3 linked regions of the Hahella sp. HNIBRBA332 genome follow. The protein of the gene in region 2 interacts with the protein of the main gene of each other region in a pairwise test. Links are inferred from orthologs where the notes say so. Each region holds a gene or a part of one and is shown on either strand. Other genes may lie near its edges. The genes, in order: ftsA, O5O45_RS01310 and ftsZ.

Region 1 (3,836 bases), 6.7 Mb from region 2 along the record:
CGCGCATTCATCGTGTTGCACGGTCGCGGCGGAGAAGACGGAACCATGCAGGGACTGTTAACCCTGCTGAACAAGCCCTACACCGGTAGCGATGTTTTGGCGTCCGCCCTGGCCATGGATAAGCTGCGTACCAAACAGTTATGGGAAAGCATGGGCATTCCGACGCCTAAGTATGCGGTGCTGGACGCCAGCAGCGATTGGGATGCCATCGTAACGGAAGTGGGTGTGGGGCAGCCGCTGATGGTCAAGCCTGTTCATGAAGGCTCCAGTATCGGCATGCGTAGAGTGGTTTCCGCTGAAGAGTTGGAATCGGCGTATCTGGAAGCGGCGAAATTTGATTCAGTCGTTATCGCAGAACAGTGGATAACCGGCGCGGAATATACGGTTTCAATTCTGGGAGAGGACGCGTTACCGGCCATCAAGCTGGAAACTGACCGCCAGTTCTACGACTACGAAGCCAAGTATGTCGTGAACGACACGCGCTACATTCTGCCCTGCGGCTTACCTCAGGATAAAGAAGATGAACTCAAGACGCTGGCTCTGCGCGCCTACCGCGCCATTGGCTGCTCTGGATGGGGGCGGGTGGACATCATGTGTGACGCCGCCGGCCAGCCTTGGCTGTTGGAGGCGAACACGGTGCCTGGGATGACGGATCATAGTCTGGTTCCCATGGCCGCGAAAGCCTCTGGATTAAGCTTTGAGCAGCTGGTTTTGAGCATACTTGGAACAACATTGTAACCAGGGCGGCGATCGACCTGGATGGCAGTCAGGGACGACTGAATAAATTGAGATGTACGGACGTGCGTAACGGTAGTTGCGCCAAGGCAAGTAACTGAGAGTCGCTACAGCTAATGACGCCAACGAAGAAGCAGCTCGACAAATCACTTGGTTCCCGACGCGGCGCAACTGCGACCCGCGCCAGGGAGCGCGCCGACAAACGGAATACCGGGCCGGCTGCGATTGCGCGACTGCTGGCCTTTATCCCGTGGAATCGGGTGTTGCTGCATGTATCGATCTTTTGCTTTTGGCTGTTGGTGTTAAGCGCGTTGATCGCCGGCGTCAAATGGTTGGACCGTCCAGTCGCCACGGTTCAGGTAGTTGGTGAGTTGAACTACGTGAGCCGCGGAGAGGTGAAGGAGTTGCTGTCCCCGTTAATCAACGCCAGCTTTTTTACCTCTGATCTGGACGGCGTGCGAAAAAACCTGGAAGCCCATCCCTGGGTAAAACGGGCTTCCATCTCCAGATTGTGGCCGGACGCCGTACAAGTGGATCTGGAAGAAGAAGAGCCTTTTGTCAGATGGCGTAACCAGGGCTATATCAACGAAGCCGGTCGCTTGTTCGTTAAAGAAACCGGCGTAGTGGTGAATGGCCTGCCTGCTCTGATTGGACCTCCGCACAGCGAGCGGCTGGTGTTTGATAACTTTCAGAAATGGAAGGCGGAACTGTCCAAAGTGGGGTTGGATGTGAACGGCGTGATCATGGAGTCCAGAGGCGCATGGCTGATCAGCTTTACGGATGGGTGGGAGCTTAACCTGGGGAAGCAGGATGTTGAGGGGCGGCTGCACCGTTTTACTGTGCTGTTTGAGAAGAAACTGCACCAGGAGCGAGAAAAAATAGCGAGTGTTGACGCACGATACACCCGGGGGGTGGCGGTGAAATGGAAAGCAGACGTTACTCCGGAACAAGGTTGAATGTGAACTTTAAGACAGAGTCGAAATATATGGCGAGTTCGAGTGGGAATATGATTGTGGGGCTGGACATTGGCACATCCAAGGTGGTGGCCATTGTTGGGCAGAGAAATCAGGAAGGAGCGATTGAAGTTGTTGGCATCGGTTCCCATCCGTCACGCGGACTCAAACGGGGCGTTGTCGTCAATATCGAAACAACGGTCCAGGCCATACAACGTGCGGTGGAAGAGGCTGAGCTGATGGCTGGTTGCCGCATTCATTCGGTCTATGCAGGTATCGCGGGTAGCCACATCCGTAGCATGAACTCTCACGGCATCGTTGCGGTGCGCGATCGGGAAGTGGTGCAAGCGGACCTGGAAAGAGTTCTGGATGCGGCGCAGGCGGTGGCGATTCCTGCAGATCAGCGTGTGCTCCACGTCGTGCCGCAAGAATATGTCATCGACAATCAAGAAGGTGTGAAAGAGCCAGTAGGGATGTCCGGCGTGCGCCTGGAAGCCAAAGTACATTTGGTCACCTGTGCGGTTAACGCCTATCAGAACATTGAAAAGTGCGTGAAGCGTTGCGGGCTGGAAGTAGACGAAATCATCCTGGAGCAGCTTGCCTCCAGCTACGCAGTACTGACTGACGATGAAAAAGAATTGGGCGTGTGCGTCGTCGATATCGGCGGCGGCACGACTGATATCGCAATATTCACCGGCGGCTCTATTCGCCACACGGCGGTAATACCTATCGCTGGCGACCAGGTCACTAACGATATTGCGATGGCGTTGCGAACGCCGACGCAGAATGCAGAGGAAATCAAGATCAAATACGCCTGTGCGCTGACTCAGCTGGCAGGTGCGGATGAGACGATCAAGGTGCCGGGTGTGGGAGATCGCCCGTCGCGGGACTTAAGCCGGCAGTCGTTGGCGGAAGTTGTGGAGCCGCGCTATGAGGAGTTGTTCACCTTGATCCAATCAGAGTTGCGACGCAGCGGATATGAAGATCTCGTCGCCGCAGGGGTCGTGCTCACGGGAGGAACCTCCAGTATGGAGGGGGTCGTGGAGTTGGCGGAGGAGATTTTCCACATGCCGGTAAGGCTGGCGGTGCCGCAATGGGTCACCGGTCTGAGCGATGTGGTTAGCAATCCTATGTACTCCACCGCAGTCGGATTACTGCTCTATGGATTTAAACAGCAAGAACTCGGCCGGGGCTCCCAGCACCGGGGAGAACCTGCTGAAAACCTGTTCCAACGGCTGAAGAACTGGTTTATGGGGAATTTTTAATCAGCCCAAATAGAGTCAACTCAAAGGTCTATACCAACTTGCGGAAATTAGTTTCAGGTCGCAGGTACTATAACGAAGAAGGAGAAGGGGAATGTTTGAGCTCGTAGATAACGTACCACAAAATGCAGTCATTAAAGTTGTAGGCGTTGGCGGCGGCGGCGGCAATGCAGTTCGTCACATGCTCGCCTCTTCGGTGGAAGGCGTGGAGTTTATCTGCGCGAACACCGACGCTCAGGCGTTGCGTGATGTCGACGCCAAGCACGTAATTCAACTCGGCGGCAGCGTCACCAAAGGGCTGGGCGCCGGAGCCAATCCAGAAGTAGGTCGTCAGGCGGCGATGGAAGACAGAGAGCGTATCGCGGAAACGCTGAAAGGCGCGGACATGGTCTTCATTACTGCCGGTATGGGCGGGGGCACTGGAACGGGCGGCGCGCCTGTCGTAGCGGAAATCGCCCGTGAAATGGGTATTTTGACGGTAGCGGTAGTCACCCGTCCGTTCCCGTTCGAAGGCGGCAAGCGCATGAAAGTTGCGGAAGCCGGCCTGCGTGAATTGGGACAACACGTTGATTCTCTGATCACGATTCCCAACGAGAAACTGTTGAGCGTCATGGGCAAAAACACCAGCTTGCTGGATGCTTTCGCCGCCGCTAACGATGTGCTTTTGGGGGCTGTACAGGGAATTGCGGATTTGATTATCCGTCCCGGAATGATAAACGTAGACTTTGCGGACGTTCGCACCGTTATGTCGGAAATGGGCATGGCGATGATGGGCACCGGTGTTTCCAGCGGCGACAACCGCGCACGTGAGGCGGCGGAAAGAGCCGTACGCAGCCCGCTGCTTGAAGATATCAATCTGCAGGGCGCGCGTGGGATTCTGGTCAAC
Region 2 (7,684 bases):
GGTCTCTTCGAGGTTGCGATGGCCGACAAACGCGCCCGTATTGACGTCTATGGTCGTCATCGCTTCAGTCTGGTCGATAATCAGGTAGCCGCCGGACTTTAATTGCACCTTGCGACTCAGCGCCTTCTTCAGCTCATCTTCAACGCTGTACAAATCAAAAATCGGACGCTCGCCAGGATAGTATTCCAGCTTATTGCGAATCTCAGAGACAAATTCATCCACGAACTTCAACGCCTTATGGAAGCTTTCTCTGGAGTCGATGCGTATTTTTTCGGTATAGGGGCGAACAAGGTCGCGCAGAGTACGGATGTAAAGCGGCAGGTCTTCATATATCGGCCCTGGCGCCGGCGAAGATTTGATCTTCTCCCGTAAAGACAACCAGAGCTTTTGCAGGAACAGGATATCAGACTTCAACTCTTCCGAGCCGACGCCCTCGGCGGCCGTGCGGATGATAAAACCGGCGCCATCCGCGGAATTGGCGTCTTCTGTGGTCACGCAAAGCTGAATGAGTTCCTTGAGGCGGTCACGCTCGGCGTCGTCTTCTATACGTTGGGATATTCCAATGTGATTGTTATCAGGCATATAAACCAAATAACGGGATGGAATAGACAGTTGCGTGGTGAGACGCGCGCCCTTGGCGCCAATTGGATCTTTGGTGACCTGCACGACCAGAGACTGACCTTCCCGCAGCAAAGAGCTGATATCAGGATGCTTATTGCCGCCATTGCGGTCCTCGCCAGGGTTCACAGTGGTTACGTCCGAAGCATGAATGAAAGCCGCGCGCTCCAATCCGATATCAATAAACGCCGCTTCCATACCTGGCAATACTCGGATGACTTTGCCTTTGTAGATATTACCGACAATGCCACGCCGCTGACTTCTTTCGATATAAACTTCCTGCAGCATGCCGTTCTCGACGACAGCGACGCGAGTTTCCACCGGAGTCACGTTGATTAAGATTTCTTCACTCATGCAGTTAGTCCGACCAGATCTTAATTCCGAATTCCTTTAACAGCACGACGGTCTCGCAAAGAGGCAACCCAACAATGGATGAATAGCTGCCTTCCACGCGCTCCACGAAACTCCCGGCCAACCCCTGAATGCCGTATGCGCCCGCTTTATCTGCTGGCTCACCGGAATCCCAATAGCGCTGAATTTCCCGCTCGGACAACTCCCGAAATCGCACCCGACTCAAAGTCGTCGTCACCTTGCAATCTTCCGCCGCCACTAAGGCCACGGAAGTCAACACCTCATGCCATGTTCCTGATAGCCTGCGCAGCATGGCTTTGGCGTCTTCAAAATCAACCGGCTTGCCGAGAATATCGCCTCCCGCCACAACCGTAGTGTCAGCGCCCAACACCACTATATCCTGTTGATCCCTATGCGCTGCAAATATCGTTTTTGCTTTCTCTCTGGCGAGGCGTTCCACATAATCCGCCGCCGCTTCCGAAGGCAGAACGCTTTCATCAATATCCGCGCTGGCGATAGAAAACTCACACCCCAGACCCGCGATCATTTCGCGCCGTCGAGGAGATCCCGACGCCAGCACAAGACGCCGCCCGCCAGGGTTACCGTCAAACATTTTCCAGTTTTTCCATCAGTAGCGAAAACAACGGCCACAAAAGCGCCGAGCTCAGGGCGCCCAATAAATAAGCCATATCCGTTGCAGGCTGGGCAAGCATGCCGTTAATCCAACGAAACAACATCAACACGATGCCGACGATGATGAATACTACAAAAGACTGCTGAATCAGAGGAAACATTTGCAGCCGTTGCAACATCTTCAGCACCAGATAAGCCTGCAGCGCCAGCGCCAGGGCATGCACGCCCAATGTGCTTCCCATCAACACATCCCACAATAGCCCAACACACCATCCGACCAGGATGCCGCAGGCGCCGGGGTGCTTCAACGTCCAGTAAAACATCACCATGCATATGGACTCAGGCCTGAAATAAGCAGCGTATCCACCCAGAGGAATCAGGCTGACGCAAAACGCCAGGAACAGCGTGAAAACGAACAAGACAGGGCGAAACTCATCTCTGGGCATAAGGCCTACTGAGTTTCTTCAGGCGAAGGTTCGTCGGAGACCCTGTCTCCCACCTCCGACGACTTCTTTTTGAACACTAATAAAACGTGTCTGCTGCGGTTTAATTCGGACAAGGGGTGCGCTTCGATTCGCGCAAAAGGCTCGCCCGGGTCATGCACCACTGCAGTCACTTTCGCAACCGGATAACCCGCCGGGAATTTACCGCCCAAGCCGGAACTGACCAACAAGTCGCCAACAACGATATCCGCCGTATCAGGAACATTAATCAGTTGCAACCGGTCCAACACGCCGGAGCCGACGAGAATGCCGCGCACACCGTTGCGATTAACCTGAATCGGCACGGCATGGTTGCTATCGGAAATCAGTAGAACACGAGAGGTCAACGGCGACACTTGCGTCACCTGCCCCATCAATCCCTGCGAATCGAGCATAGGTTGCCCGACATAGACGCCATCGTCAGAACCTTTGTTGACGACCACCTCATGCATATATGGATCAGGATTGATGCCGATGATCTCGGACACCAGCACAGAATCATCCACCACGGACGAGGCATTCAGCAGCTCACGCAGACGATTAACTTCCGCGGTCAAAGACGCCAGACGCTGCGACTTCGCCTCAAGAATCAAAAGCCTGTTGCGCAGCGCGTCATTTTCCTGCTGCAAATCGCGGCGCGATTTAACCGCGTCTTCAGTCCAGTCGACCACGTCGGAAGGGGCGCTGACAACCCATTGCACAGGGGCGACGAGAGTCGCCAGCGTTTCGCGTAACGAAGATAAGAGATTGAGGTGATAATCCGCAAATCCGATGGCGATGGAGAGCACAGCCACCAATATCATTCGTGCGCCTAAAAATGGGCCTTCAACGAAGATATTTTTAATGTCGCAATCTCCCCAACAGTCCGGAAAGGAATTTATCTACAAACACAGAAAGCTACCATAAAACATGGCGAAAACAAGTGGTCAACTCCGTTAAAGAGTTGTTATTCCATAAAGAATAGACCACTGCCGCGCTTGTCGATAACTTCCAGCGCACGACCGCCGCCCCTTGCGACACAGGTAAGCGGATCGTCAGCAACGATTACCGGCAAGCCGGTTTCTTCTGTCAGCAAACTGTCCAGACCGCGCAATAGTGCGCCGCCGCCAGTCAATACGATGCCTCGCTCAGCGATATCGGACGCCAATTCAGGCGGCGACTGCTCCAATGCGCTCTTAACCGCCTGCACGATGGTCGCCAGAGCTTCCTGCAGCGCTTCGAGGATTTCTTCGCTATTCAAGGTAAAACTACGGGGAACCCCCTCTGCAAGGTTGCGGCCGCGCACATCGATTTCACGCAGCTCTAGTCCTTCGTATGCACAGCCGATTTCCTGTTTGATTCGCTCTGCAGTGGCGTCACCAATCAAACTGCCGTAATTGCGACGCACATAAGCGGTAATCGCCTCGTCAAACTTGTCTCCACCCACTCTAACCGAATCGGCGTACACAATACCGTTCAGGGAGATAATGGCGATCTCCGTCGTTCCGCCGCCGATATCCACCACCATGGAACCGTTCGCCTCTTCAACGGGCAGACCGGCGCCAATGGCCGCCGCCATGGGCTCTTCGATCAAAAATACTTCTCTGGCGCCCGCGCCAAGAGCGGACTCACGAATCGCTTTACGCTCAACCTGGGTGGAACGACTGGGGATACAAACCAGTACGCGAGGACTGGGGGTGATGAAACTGTTTTCATGCACTTTGTGGATAAAGTGCTGGAGCATCTTTTCAGTAACGTGAAAATCGGCGATGACGCCGTCTTTCAATGGTCGGATCGCGGTAATGTTGCCCGGCGTCCGTCCCAGCATCCTCTTCGCTTCGGCGCCTACCGCCGCAACGCTTTTCTGTGCGCCCTGGTTACGAATTGCGACCACAGAGGGCTCATTGAGCACAATTCCTCTTCCACGAACATAAATCAGTGTGTTGGCGGTCCCCAGATCGATCGATAGATCGCTGGAAAACAAACCACGTAATCGTTTAAACATTGAACGTTTGAATCCGTATTCTTTTTGGGGTTAGGCATGCTGCGGCAACTTTAACAGTGGCGAGGGGTCAGGGCAAGAATCATTTAGCCCCGCCAGCGCCTAGCCGCAAGCCATTAAAAAATTGTCATCACAAAGGCCTGTTTTGGGGCGTTTTACAGGGAAAAATCGCCAATTCATTTACAGACTGTACGCAAACCCTCTTATAATAGCCCTCTTTAGTTTCCGGTGCGATCAAGAGCGCGGCAATGGCGTTCGCCAGCCCGGATTCAACATCGAATTATCGGATCAGATCCGAATCAAGCCAACCGCAACGCCCAGCAGGAGAATAATGTGACTATCCAGTCGGAACAGTTGGAGACCATCGCCAAGCTAGCGAGATTGGAAACGCCCGGCGATCAAGTGGCGAAACTGACCCGCGATCTGGGACAGATTCTGGACTTCGTTGAACAAATGCAGAAAGTGGACACCAGCGCTGTAGAGCCTCTGTCCAATCCGCTGGAAATGACTCAGCGGCTGCGTAAAGACGCAATCACGGAAAGCAATCAGCGTGAAAAATTTCAGGCTATCGCGCCAGCCACTGAAAATGGTTTGTATCTGGTTCCCAAAGTCATCGATTGACGCGACTGGAACGCCCCTCCAACAGAACCTATTGCGAACGCCTTGCCGGCTATAGAAAAGTAAGAGATACGCATGTTGCCACATACTATTAGCGAGATCATAAGCGGACTCCGGGAAAAACAGTTTTCTTCCCGTGAAATCACCCAGGATTATCTGGCCAGAATCAAGCGTCTCAATCCAGAATTGAATTGCTTCATCACCATCACTGAAGATCTGGCGCTCTCACAGGCGGAACAAGCTGACGCCCGTCTTAATGCAGGACAAGCCTCCATTCTGAATGGCGTACCTCTCGCGCATAAAGACGTCTTCTGCACAGAGGGCGTGACGACGACATGCGGATCCAGAATGCTGGAAAACTTCGTTCCGCCTTACGAGTCCACCGTCACCCGCAAATTCATGGAGGCTGGCGCCGTCACATTAGGCAAAACCAACATGGACGAGTTCGCCATGGGCTCATCCAATGAGAACAGCTACTTTGGCCCGGTGCGTAACCCTTGGGACACCGAGCGAGCGCCCGGCGGCTCTTCAGGCGGCTCCGCCGCAGCGGTTGCGGCCGGACTTTGCGCAGCGGCGACCGGTACGGACACAGGCGGATCGATTCGTCAGCCTGCCGCATTTTGCGGCCTGACCGGACTCAAACCAACTTACGGACGCGTATCTCGCCTTGGCATGGTGGCTTTCGCATCAAGTTTGGATCAGGGCGGTCCTTTCGCCCGCACGGCGGAAGATGCGGCGCTGCTAATGAACGTCATGGCCGGACACGACCCCATGGACTCCACCAGCGCCCTGAACCCCACCGAGGACTACACCGCTTCGCTGACGCAACCGCTGACAGGGATAACTATCGGCTTGCCAAAAGAATACTTCAGCAGCCAGCTCAACGCAGAGCTTGAAAAAGCATTGCAGGAAGCAATAAAAGTGTATGAGTCGCTGGGCGCTTCCTTTAAAGAGGTCTCCCTGCCCCACACAGAGCTGTCCGTACCCGCTTACTACGTTATCGCACCCGCAGAGTGCTCAACCAACCTGTCACGCTTCGACGGCGTTCGTTATGGTCATCGCTGCGAGAATCCCAAAGACCTTGAGGACCTTTATCAACGCTCCCGTTCAGAAGGTTTCGGGGATGAAGTAAAACGCCGCATCCTAATCGGAACCTACGCGCTGTCCGCAGGTTACTACGACGCTTACTACCGACAGGCGCAAAAAATCCGCCGCCTGATCAAAAACGATTTTGTATCCGCGCTGAATGAAGTCGACGCGTTGTTATGCCCAACCACGCCCGATGTCGCCTTCAAACTGGGCGAGAAAACATCCGACCCAGTACAGATGTATCTTGAAGACATCTTCACAATTCCCGCCAGCTTGGCCGGCCTGCCTGCGCTTGGCCTGCCTTGCGGCTTCAAGGGCGGCCTGCCCGTTGGGATGCAGTTGATCGGCAACTATTTTACTGAAGCCCGATTATTGAACCTGGGACACCAATATCAGTTGAACACCGACTGGCATAAACGCAGTCCGGCCTTGGGCGAGTAAGCCCACCCGCACTACATAAAGATTACGCAACCATTAGCGAAGAGGTCATATCATGGAATGGGAAGCGGTTATCGGGCTGGAAGTTCATGTTCAGCTCGCCACCAAATCCAAAATATTCTCCGGCGCAGCCACCGCCTTTGGCGCCGAGCCAAACACTCAGGCTTGCGCTGTAGACTTGGCCATGCCTGGCATGCTGCCAGTCATGAATGAAGAAGCCGTGCGCATGGCGGTGATGTTCGGCCTGGCCATCGGCGCCGAAATCAACAAGCGCTCGGTCTTCGATCGTAAAAACTATTTCTACCCCGATTTACCTAAAGGCTACCAAATCAGCCAGCTGGATCACCCTACTGTCAAGCAGGGTAAACTGGACATCCAGCTTGAAAACGGCGAAACGAAGACGATTAACGTCACTCGCGCCCACCTGGAAGAGGACGCCGGCAAAAGTCTGCACGAAGATTTTCATGGCATGACCGGCATCGACTTAAACCGCGCCGGAACGCCCCTATTGGAAATAGTGTCCGAGCCGGAACTGCGCAGCGCCAAGGAGGCGGTCGCGTACCTGAGGAAGCTGCACTCCATCGTTACCTATCTGGGCATCTCCGATGGCGACATGTCCCAAGGCTCCATGCGCTGCGACTGCAACGTTTCCGTTCGCCCGAAAGGGCAGAAAGAGTTCGGCGTCCGCACCGAGATCAAAAACGTCAACTCCTTCCGTTTTGTCGAAAAGGCCATTCAAGGTGAAATTGAAAGACAAATCGACCTGATAGAAGATGGCGGCCAGATCGAACAGGAAACACGCCTGTACGATGCGGACAAAGACAGCACCCGCTCCATGCGCAGCAAAGAGTTCGCCAACGATTACCGTTATTTCCCTGACCCGGATCTACTACCCATTGAAATTGACGACGCCTATATTGAAGCGATCCGCAATACGCTCCCAGAACTGCCGGAACAAAAGCTGGTCCGTTTCTGCTCTGAGTATGGCTTATCTGACTACGATGCAGGCGTACTGGTCAGCTCGCGCGCGCAAGCGGACTACTTTGAGACCGCCACCAAAATCGTCGGCGACGCCAAACTGACGGCCAACTGGGTAATGGGAGAGCTGGCCAAACGCCTGAACCAGCACTCTCTGGACATATCTCAATCCCCCATCAACGCAGAAGGGCTTGGCAAGCTGTTGCTGCGCCTGAAAGACAACACCATCAACGGCAAGGCCGCCAAGGATGTGCTTGAGGCCATGTGGAACGGCGAAGGAGAGGCGGATGAGATTATTGAGAAGCAGGGCTTGAAGCAAGTCTCTGATACAGGAGCCATCGAAGCTATTGTTGACGAAGTACTGGCGAATAACCCAACTCAGGTTGAACAGTACAAAGCGGCGGATGAAGCCAAGCGCGGAAAAATGATTGGATTTTTTGTCGGCCAGACAATGAAAGCCTCCAAAGGCAAAGCCAACCCACAGCAGGTGAACGAG
Region 3 (7,706 bases), 6.7 Mb from region 2 along the record:
AGCAGCAGTTTGCGCCCCTTCACAGAGCTCAAACACCACTAAGTCTTTACGTCCTGGCTTTTTAATGCCGGCGGACCCGACCCCAATACGAACGCCTGCAACAGGGTGAAACTCGGGTAAAGGCGCATGCCCCACAGCCATTTCTAATTACTCCAGGCGACCATGACACTGTTTATATTTTTTGCCGGAACCACAGGGGCAAGGCTCATTACGACCCACTTTCTTGTGATCGCGAACATAAGGCGCATCAGAGCTTTCATCTTGCTCTTCCGCATCGGAACCTTCTTCGATCGCCTCAGGGTGAGTCGCCTGAGCACGCTGCATTTGCTGCGCCAGCGCTTCACGACGGCGGCGTTCCAACTCCTCCATTTCTTCCTGCTTTTGCACCCTGACATGACAGATCACTCTGACCACGTCCTGCTTGATGGTATCCAGCATATTCTGGAACAGTTCAAACGCTTCGCGTTTATACTCCTGTTTGGGGTTTTTCTGCGCGTAACCACGCAAGTGAATTCCCATACGCAGCAGGTCCATATTGGAAAGATGCTCTTTCCACAAGGTGTCCAGGACTTGCAGGAACACCTGCTTCTCAAAGTTGCGCATAACGGACGCGCCAACCACTTCTTCTTTCTCGCGATACGAATCGACAACTGCCTGAAGAATTTTTTCACGCAAGGTCTCTTCATGCAGATGCTTGTCTTCGTCCAACCATTGCTGCACAGGCAACTCAACGCCAAAGTCTGAGTCCAGTTGCTTTTCCAATCCTGGAATATTCCACTGTTCGGCCAAACTTTGCGGAGGGATAAACTGACTGATCGTGGCGTTAACCACATCGCCGCGGATTGCGTCAATCATTTCCGAAATATCATCAGTCGCCATGATTTCGTTACGCTGCTCGTAAACCACATGACGCTGATCGTTCGCCACGTCATCATATTCCAGCAGCGATTTACGAATATCGAAGTTGCGGCCTTCCACTTTACGCTGAGCTTTTTCGATTGCGTTACTCACCATGCGGTGCTCAATCGCCTCGCCTTTCTGCATGCCCAACGCCTGCATGATATTTTTCACCCGGTCAGAGGCGAAAATACGCATCAGATTGTCTTCCAGAGACAGGTAGAAGCGAGTCGAGCCTGGATCGCCCTGACGACCCGAGCGTCCTCGTAGCTGGTTATCAATACGCCGAGACTCATGACGTTCAGAACCAACGACATGCAGCCCGCCCGCAGCGATTACTTGATCATGGCGCTTCTGCCAATCGGCTTTTAGTTGAGCGATCTGCTCTGGTGTTGGATCCTCCAACTCAGCGACGTCGGCTTCCCAGTTTCCACCCAAGACAATATCCGTACCGCGCCCCGCCATATTGGTGGCGATGGTGACAGCGCCGGGACGACCTGCTTGCGCGATAACGTGCGCTTCGCGCTCATGTTGTTTCGCGTTCAAAACGTTGTGAGCGATGCCTTCTTTTTTCAGCATGGCCGACAAATATTCAGACGCCTCAATAGACGCTGTACCAACCAGCACCGGACGATTTTGCGTCACTGTATCCTTAATATCATCGATAACCGCCTGGAACTTCTCATCCACGGACAGATATACCAAGTCATTGTAATCTATACGCTTAATCGGTTTATTGGTGGGAATAACAATCACATCCAAACCGTAAATCTGGCGGAATTCGAAAGCTTCTGTATCAGCAGTACCGGTCATACCGGCCAGTTTCTCATAGAGACGGAAGTAATTCTGGAAGGTGGTGGAAGCAAGCGTCTGACTTTCAGCTTGAATCTTGATGCGCTCTTTCGCTTCAATCGCCTGATGCAGGCCTTCACCCCAGCGCCGTCCGGGCATGGTTCTGCCAGTATGTTCGTCGACAATCACCACTTGGCCGTTCTGCACAATGTAGTCGACGTCTTTGCTATATAAATGATGGGCGCGTAGAGCAGAGCTAATATGATGCAGTAACCCCAGGTTCGTTGCGGCGTAGAGACTGTCGCCCTCTTCCAGCAAACCGTTTTTGGTTAACAGATCCTCAACATAAGAGTGGCCTGATTCTGATAGCTCCACAGAGCGGCTTTTCTCATCAACAGTGAAGTGACCATCTACAGGCTGCCCTTCCTCAGGCGGCTCTCCCTTCTTGAGCAAGGGAACCAATTCGTTGATCTTTCTGTACAATTCAGAGCTGTCTTCAGCTGGACCACTGATAATCAAAGGCGTTCGCGCCTCATCAATCAGAATCGAGTCAACCTCGTCGACAATCGCAAAATGCTGCCCGCGTTGCGCCTTATCCGTCAGGCTGAACGCCATGTTGTCACGGAGGTAATCAAAACCGAACTCGTTATTGGTTCCGTAAGTAATGTCTGATGCGTATGCGGCGCGCTTGGTTTCACCGTCCTGACCACTCACTACGACGCCAACGCTCAATCCCAGATATTCGTACAGAGGCCTCATCCACTCCGCATCACGACGCGCCAGATAATCGTTTACGGTGACTACATGTACGCCTTTTCCAGTCAGGGCGTTCAAATACACGGGAAGCGTCGCTACCAGCGTCTTACCTTCCCCGGTACGCATCTCTGCAATTTTGCCTTCATGCAACACCATACCGCCGATCAACTGAACATCGAAATGGCGCATGCCCATCACGCGCTTACCCGCCTCCCGCGCGACTGCAAAGGCTTCCGGCAGCAGCTGATCGAGCGTTTCTCCCTTCTCAAGTCGAGAGCGAAACTCCTGCGTTTTTGCTTTAAGAGCAGCTTCGTCTAATGCGCTGATTGACTCTTCCAGTTCGTTGATGCGTTTGACAGCTTTGCCCATGCGCTTAATTTCGCGGGCATTTTTGCTGCCGAAAATTTTCCTGGCGATAGATGAAAACATAACTAACGAAATTACCTGTCTCTTTGAAGCGTTTATGGAGGCTCCGCTCGTGGCGGAATCGCTTACTCGTTACTTTATGGATTTGGAGCCACCTTGCCGAAGGAGATAAAAATTCAGCGGGAGCGTAATTCCAAGCTCCGCATTCTAACCTCAATTTGTTACAGCAATAAAGGGATTAGTGCACACTTGTTACCCCTAGTAACAAGCAATGCGCGCGGTGGGGAGATAGAAGCGCCTTAATTTGACTAGATAAAACTTGGGGGAAGAGCAGTCATAACAAGGCCTTGACAAGAGTTACGACAAGGCCCTGAAAAAGTGTTACCGACTTGCGCGATGAATAAATTTTGTGGGATTTGCTGAGCGTCCATCCTGAAGAACTTCAAAGTGAACATGGGGGCCCGTGGAACGTCCAGTGCTACCCATCTTCGCCAAAACTTGGCCTTTTTGCACCACATCCCCTGTCTTAACCAACAGCTTGGCGCAGTGCGCATAGCGAGTAACCAGCCCTCCGCCATGGTTGACCTCAACCAAATTTCCATAGCCAAAGCGTTCTTCCGAAAGCGTTACAACTCCGCCAGCCACCGCAACAATATCGCTACCATCTTTGCCGGCGAAGTCTACGCCAGAATGCCACGCCCGCTTGCCAGTGAATGGATCTGAACGGAAACCATAATGCGAGGACAACCAGCCTTTCTTGATTGGACGCCCGGCGACAAACTGCTCTCTTTGAAAACGTTGGTTGACGAATAGCTCATCCATCACTCGCAGTTGCTGTTCGCGGGATTCAGCCTGCTGCTCTATGGACTCCAGCACTTGCGTTAGCATGGGAACAGAGAATGACTGCTCTAAAGCAGGTTCTTCAGGCCCACCCAGTGCAGGCGATGACTCAAAGTCAAACTCCCCTTCATCCAGACCCGCTACATCGGTAAGGCGCTGACCAAGCGCATCAAGCCGCAACAATCTGGCTTGCAACTCGCCCATTCGCAGTGTCAGCGCATCTATATTCTGTTGTGCGAGTAATTTATAAGTGCGGATTTCTTCTTTCTGTTGTTTCAGATTTTCCTGCCAGGTTTTAACCAGCTCAGGAGTAATGGAAGCGTCCGATGCGGCGGACTGTCGCCCAAGCCAAAACGCCCCCGCCAGCAACGCAGCCACCAGAGACAGCGCAAGGACCGCTGTCAGCACAACCGCACGCGCGCCCATAGAACGGGCGCGTGACTGACCATGTCCATCTCTCAGGAAGATAATATTCATGCTTTTCCAGGGTTTTGAGTTGCCTGAATTATATAAACGACGGAGGTTATCTAAAAATACTATACTTGTAAATTGTAACAGATGTTGTGATAGTTGATGTCTGCAAATGTAACAAACCTTTAATCTTTGGTTAACCATTATGCCTGACAGAGATAGAAAGCTGGGAGATATCTTGTCATCTTCCTCCCCCGCTCTAGAGTCTCTTTTTCACCGCGCCCTGCAATTGGACAAACTACAGAAGATATTCTCACAATGCTTGCCCCCTCATTTGCGTAACAAAGTAACTTTATCGTCAGTCAAAGATGGCGTTATCCGCGTAACGGTCCCCGATGCAGTCACCGCAACTCAATTGCGCATGAATCAGCACACATCCCTGCCGGAACTACGCAAGCATAAAGATTTCGACTTCGCTTATCAGTTCAAGATTCGCGTGGAGCCAACGGAAGTTAAAGCAAAGATAAAAAGGAAGGCGAAACCAATTTCGCAAAAGAATGCTGAGCTTCTCAGACAAGAAGCTCAGCTCTGTGACGATCCAGAGTTGAAGAAAGCCTTGGAAGCTCTTTCAACTCACACAGCGGATTAAAAATCTTAGGCCAACACCGGTTTCAGATAGGAAATCGGTGCTTCACTGGCGTCTTCAAAGGTCACAACTTCCCAAGCATCCTTTTGGGATATGAGCTCGCGAAGAAGTTTGTTATTTAAGCCGTGACCCGACTTGTGCCCTTTAAACTCACCAATCAGGCTGTTGCCCAACAGGTATAGATCTCCGATAGCGTCCAATACCTTGTGCTTAACGAACTCGTCTTCGTAACGCAGGCCATCTTCATTGAGAATCTTGAAGTCATCGACAACGATAACGTTATCCATGCTGCCGCCCAACGCCAGATTCATCGCGCGCAACTTTTCAATGTCGCGCATGAATCCGAATGTCCGCGCACGGCTTACTTCCTTAACGAAAGAAGTGCTGGAAAAGTCGATTACTGTCTCTTGTGAGCGGCCTTTAATCACAGGATGATCAAAGTCTATGCTGAAAGTCACTTTGAAACCGTCGAACGGCACAAAGGTAGCCCGCTTGTCTTCGTCAGTAACCGTTACTTCGCGCTTGATGCGGATGAATTTCTTGGGCGCGTCCTGCTCAGCAATGCCCGCCGATTGAATCAGAAAAACAAACGGACCGGCGCTGCCATCCATAATAGGCACTTCGGCTGCGCTCAACTCAACGTAGCAGTTATCGATTCCAAGACCGGCCAGAGCCGACAGCAAATGCTCAACAGTTGCTATCTTCACTCCATTCTTTACGAGAGTCGTAGAGAGAAGGGTTTCACCTACGTTCTCAGCACGCGCCGGGATTTCCACGATAGGATCGAGATCTGTACGGCAGAATACAACACCCGTGTCCACCGGGGCCGGTTTCAGGGTCAGGTAGACCTTTTCCCCTGAATGCAGACCAACACCAGTGGCTCGGATGATGTTTTTAAGTGTGCGCTGTTTTATCATTTCAATGATTTACCAAAATCTGGATAAAATTCGGCCAAATCATACCAGAAAGGTATTAGGTGCACCAACCTAAAAGACCGAACTCATTCTCATTTAATCCGCCTGACGACGCAAAAACGCAGGTATATCCAAATAGTCCACGTTTTGCTCATCCCCTACGGCCCGACGATCCACCGCCGCATTGCCCACAACTGAAGTAGCGCGTTTGCGCATCACAGTGGGGCGCTCCAGCTGATGATAATCAGTGGTGCCGTTCATAGTCCGGGAAGAGTTGTCCACCACTTTGGTCGGCCGGTCATGCACACCCCCCAGACCCGTGGCGACTACCGTCACCCGCAACTCATCCTTCATTTCCGGATCGATTACCGTTCCAACAACCACTGTCGCAGCGTCGGAAGCGAACTCTTCAATGGTGGCGCCCACTTCAGAAAACTCGCCCAAAGACAGATCCATGCCCGCGGTAATGTTGACCAGAATCCCACGCGCGCCCTGCAGATTGATATCTTCAAGCAGCGGGCTGCGTACGGCTCTTTCCGCCGCCTCACGTGCGCGGTTGTCGCCGCTGGAAACACCGGTGCCCATCATCGCCATGCCCATTTCCGACATAACGGTGCGAACGTCCGCAAAGTCTACGTTTATCATTCCGGGACGGATAATCAAATCCGCAATTCCCTGTACAGCCCCCAAAAGCACATCGTTAGCGGCGGCGAAAGCATCCAGCAAGCTGGTGTTTTTGCCCATGACGCTCAACAGTTTCTCGTTGGGAATCGTGATCAGAGAATCAACGTGTTGTCCCAATTCACGCAGGCCGGCTTCCGCAACTTTCATGCGCTTGCCGCCTTCGAACGGGAACGGACGGGTGACTACCGCTACCGTCAAAATACCCATTTCACGGGCGATTTCCGCTACGACAGGCGCGCCGCCCGTTCCAGTGCCCCCGCCCATACCGGCAGTAATGAAGACCATGTCCGCGCCTTTCAGCGTTTCCGCGATACGCTCTCTGTCTTCCATCGCCGCCTGACGACCTACTTCTGGATTGGCTCCGGCGCCCAGCCCTTTGGTGACGCTGCCGCCGAGTTGAATTACGTGCTTGGCGTCGACATCACGCAACGCCTGAGCGTCGGTGTTCGCGCAGATAAACTCCACGCCTTCCACCGAAGAGGCGAGCATGTGACGAACTGCATTGCCGCCGCCGCCGCCAACGCCTACAACTTTAATGACTGCATTTTGTGGTACGTTATCTACGAGCTCAAACATTCCCCTTCTCCTTCTTCGTTATAGTACCTGCGACCTGAAACTAATTTCCGCAAGTTGGTATAGACCTTTGAGTTGACTCTATTTGGGCTGATTAAAAATTCCCCATAAACCAGTTCTTCAGCCGTTGGAACAGGTTTTCAGCAGGTTCTCCCCGGTGCTGGGAGCCCCGGCCGAGTTCTTGCTGTTTAAATCCATAGAGCAGTAATCCGACTGCGGTGGAGTACATAGGATTGCTAACCACATCGCTCAGACCGGTGACCCATTGCGGCACCGCCAGCCTTACCGGCATGTGGAAAATCTCCTCCGCCAACTCCACGACCCCCTCCATACTGGAGGTTCCTCCCGTGAGCACGACCCCTGCGGCGACGAGATCTTCATATCCGCTGCGTCGCAACTCTGATTGGATCAAGGTGAACAACTCCTCATAGCGCGGCTCCACAACTTCCGCCAACGACTGCCGGCTTAAGTCCCGCGACGGGCGATCTCCCACACCCGGCACCTTGATCGTCTCATCCGCACCTGCCAGCTGAGTCAGCGCACAGGCGTATTTGATCTTGATTTCCTCTGCATTCTGCGTCGGCGTTCGCAACGCCATCGCAATATCGTTAGTGACCTGGTCGCCAGCGATAGGTATTACCGCCGTGTGGCGAATAGAGCCGCCGGTGAATATTGCGATATCAGTCGTGCCGCCGCCGATATCGACGACGCACACGCCCAATTCTTTTTCATCGTCAGTCAGTACTGCGTAGCTGGAGGCAAGCTGCTCCAGGATGATTTCGTCTACTTCCAGCCCGCAACGCTTCACGCACTTTTCAATGTTCTGA

The links.
Region 1: the proteins of O5O45_RS01310 (region 2) and ftsA interact in binary tests that used the Escherichia coli proteins (3 or more experiments, as listed by UniProt). The link is inferred for Hahella sp. HNIBRBA332 from one-to-one orthologs.
Region 3: the proteins of O5O45_RS01310 (region 2) and ftsZ interact in binary tests that used the Escherichia coli proteins (3 or more experiments, as listed by UniProt). The link is inferred for Hahella sp. HNIBRBA332 from one-to-one orthologs.

Annotation. Positions count from the first base shown.
Region 1 is NZ_CP132203.1:6,917,297-6,921,132, forward strand. Bases 993-3,836 are described here. They hold ftsA (cell division protein FtsA), read left to right. Parts: upstream 993-1,720; coding sequence 1,721-2,953; downstream 2,954-3,836. Other genes in these bases: O5O45_RS30790 (cell division protein FtsQ/DivIB), read left to right, coding at 993-1,691; ftsZ (cell division protein FtsZ), read left to right, coding at 3,045-3,836. In the rest of the region: O5O45_RS30785 (D-alanine--D-alanine ligase), read left to right, coding at 1-738; more of O5O45_RS30790, read left to right, coding at 852-992. UniProt on the Escherichia coli protein: Essential cell division protein that assists in the assembly of the Z ring. May serve as the principal membrane anchor for the Z ring.
Region 2 is NZ_CP132203.1:254,338-262,021, reverse strand. Bases 2,050-4,933 are described here. They hold O5O45_RS01310 (rod shape-determining protein), read right to left. Parts: upstream 4,069-4,933; coding sequence 3,031-4,068; downstream 2,050-3,030. Other genes in these bases: gatA (Asp-tRNA(Asn)/Glu-tRNA(Gln) amidotransferase subunit GatA), read left to right, coding at 4,759-4,933; gatC (Asp-tRNA(Asn)/Glu-tRNA(Gln) amidotransferase subunit GatC), read left to right, coding at 4,399-4,686; mreC (rod shape-determining protein MreC), read right to left, coding at 2,054-2,920. Outside these bases: rng (ribonuclease G), read right to left, coding at 1-972; O5O45_RS01325 (Maf family protein), read right to left, coding at 977-1,582; rod shape-determining protein MreD, read right to left, coding at 1,575-2,048; more of gatA, read left to right, coding at 4,934-6,213; Asp-tRNA(Asn)/Glu-tRNA(Gln) amidotransferase subunit GatB, read left to right, coding at 6,266-7,684. UniProt on the Escherichia coli protein: Forms membrane-associated dynamic filaments that are essential for cell shape determination. Acts by regulating cell wall synthesis and cell elongation, and thus cell shape.
Region 3 is NZ_CP132203.1:6,919,517-6,927,222, reverse strand. What follows is about bases 4,801-7,706. They hold ftsZ (cell division protein FtsZ), read right to left. Parts: upstream 6,883-7,706; coding sequence 5,719-6,882; downstream 4,801-5,718. Other genes in these bases: ftsA (cell division protein FtsA), read right to left, coding at 6,974-7,706; lpxC (UDP-3-O-acyl-N-acetylglucosamine deacetylase), read right to left, coding at 4,801-5,625. In the rest of the region: bifunctional glutamate N-acetyltransferase/amino-acid acetyltransferase ArgJ, read right to left, coding at 1-141; preprotein translocase subunit SecA, read right to left, coding at 148-2,874; O5O45_RS30815 (M23 family metallopeptidase), read right to left, coding at 3,193-4,128; O5O45_RS30810 (DciA family protein), read left to right, coding at 4,268-4,711; more of lpxC, read right to left, coding at 4,717-4,800. UniProt on the Escherichia coli protein: Essential cell division protein that forms a contractile ring structure (Z ring) at the future cell division site. The regulation of the ring assembly controls the timing and the location of cell division.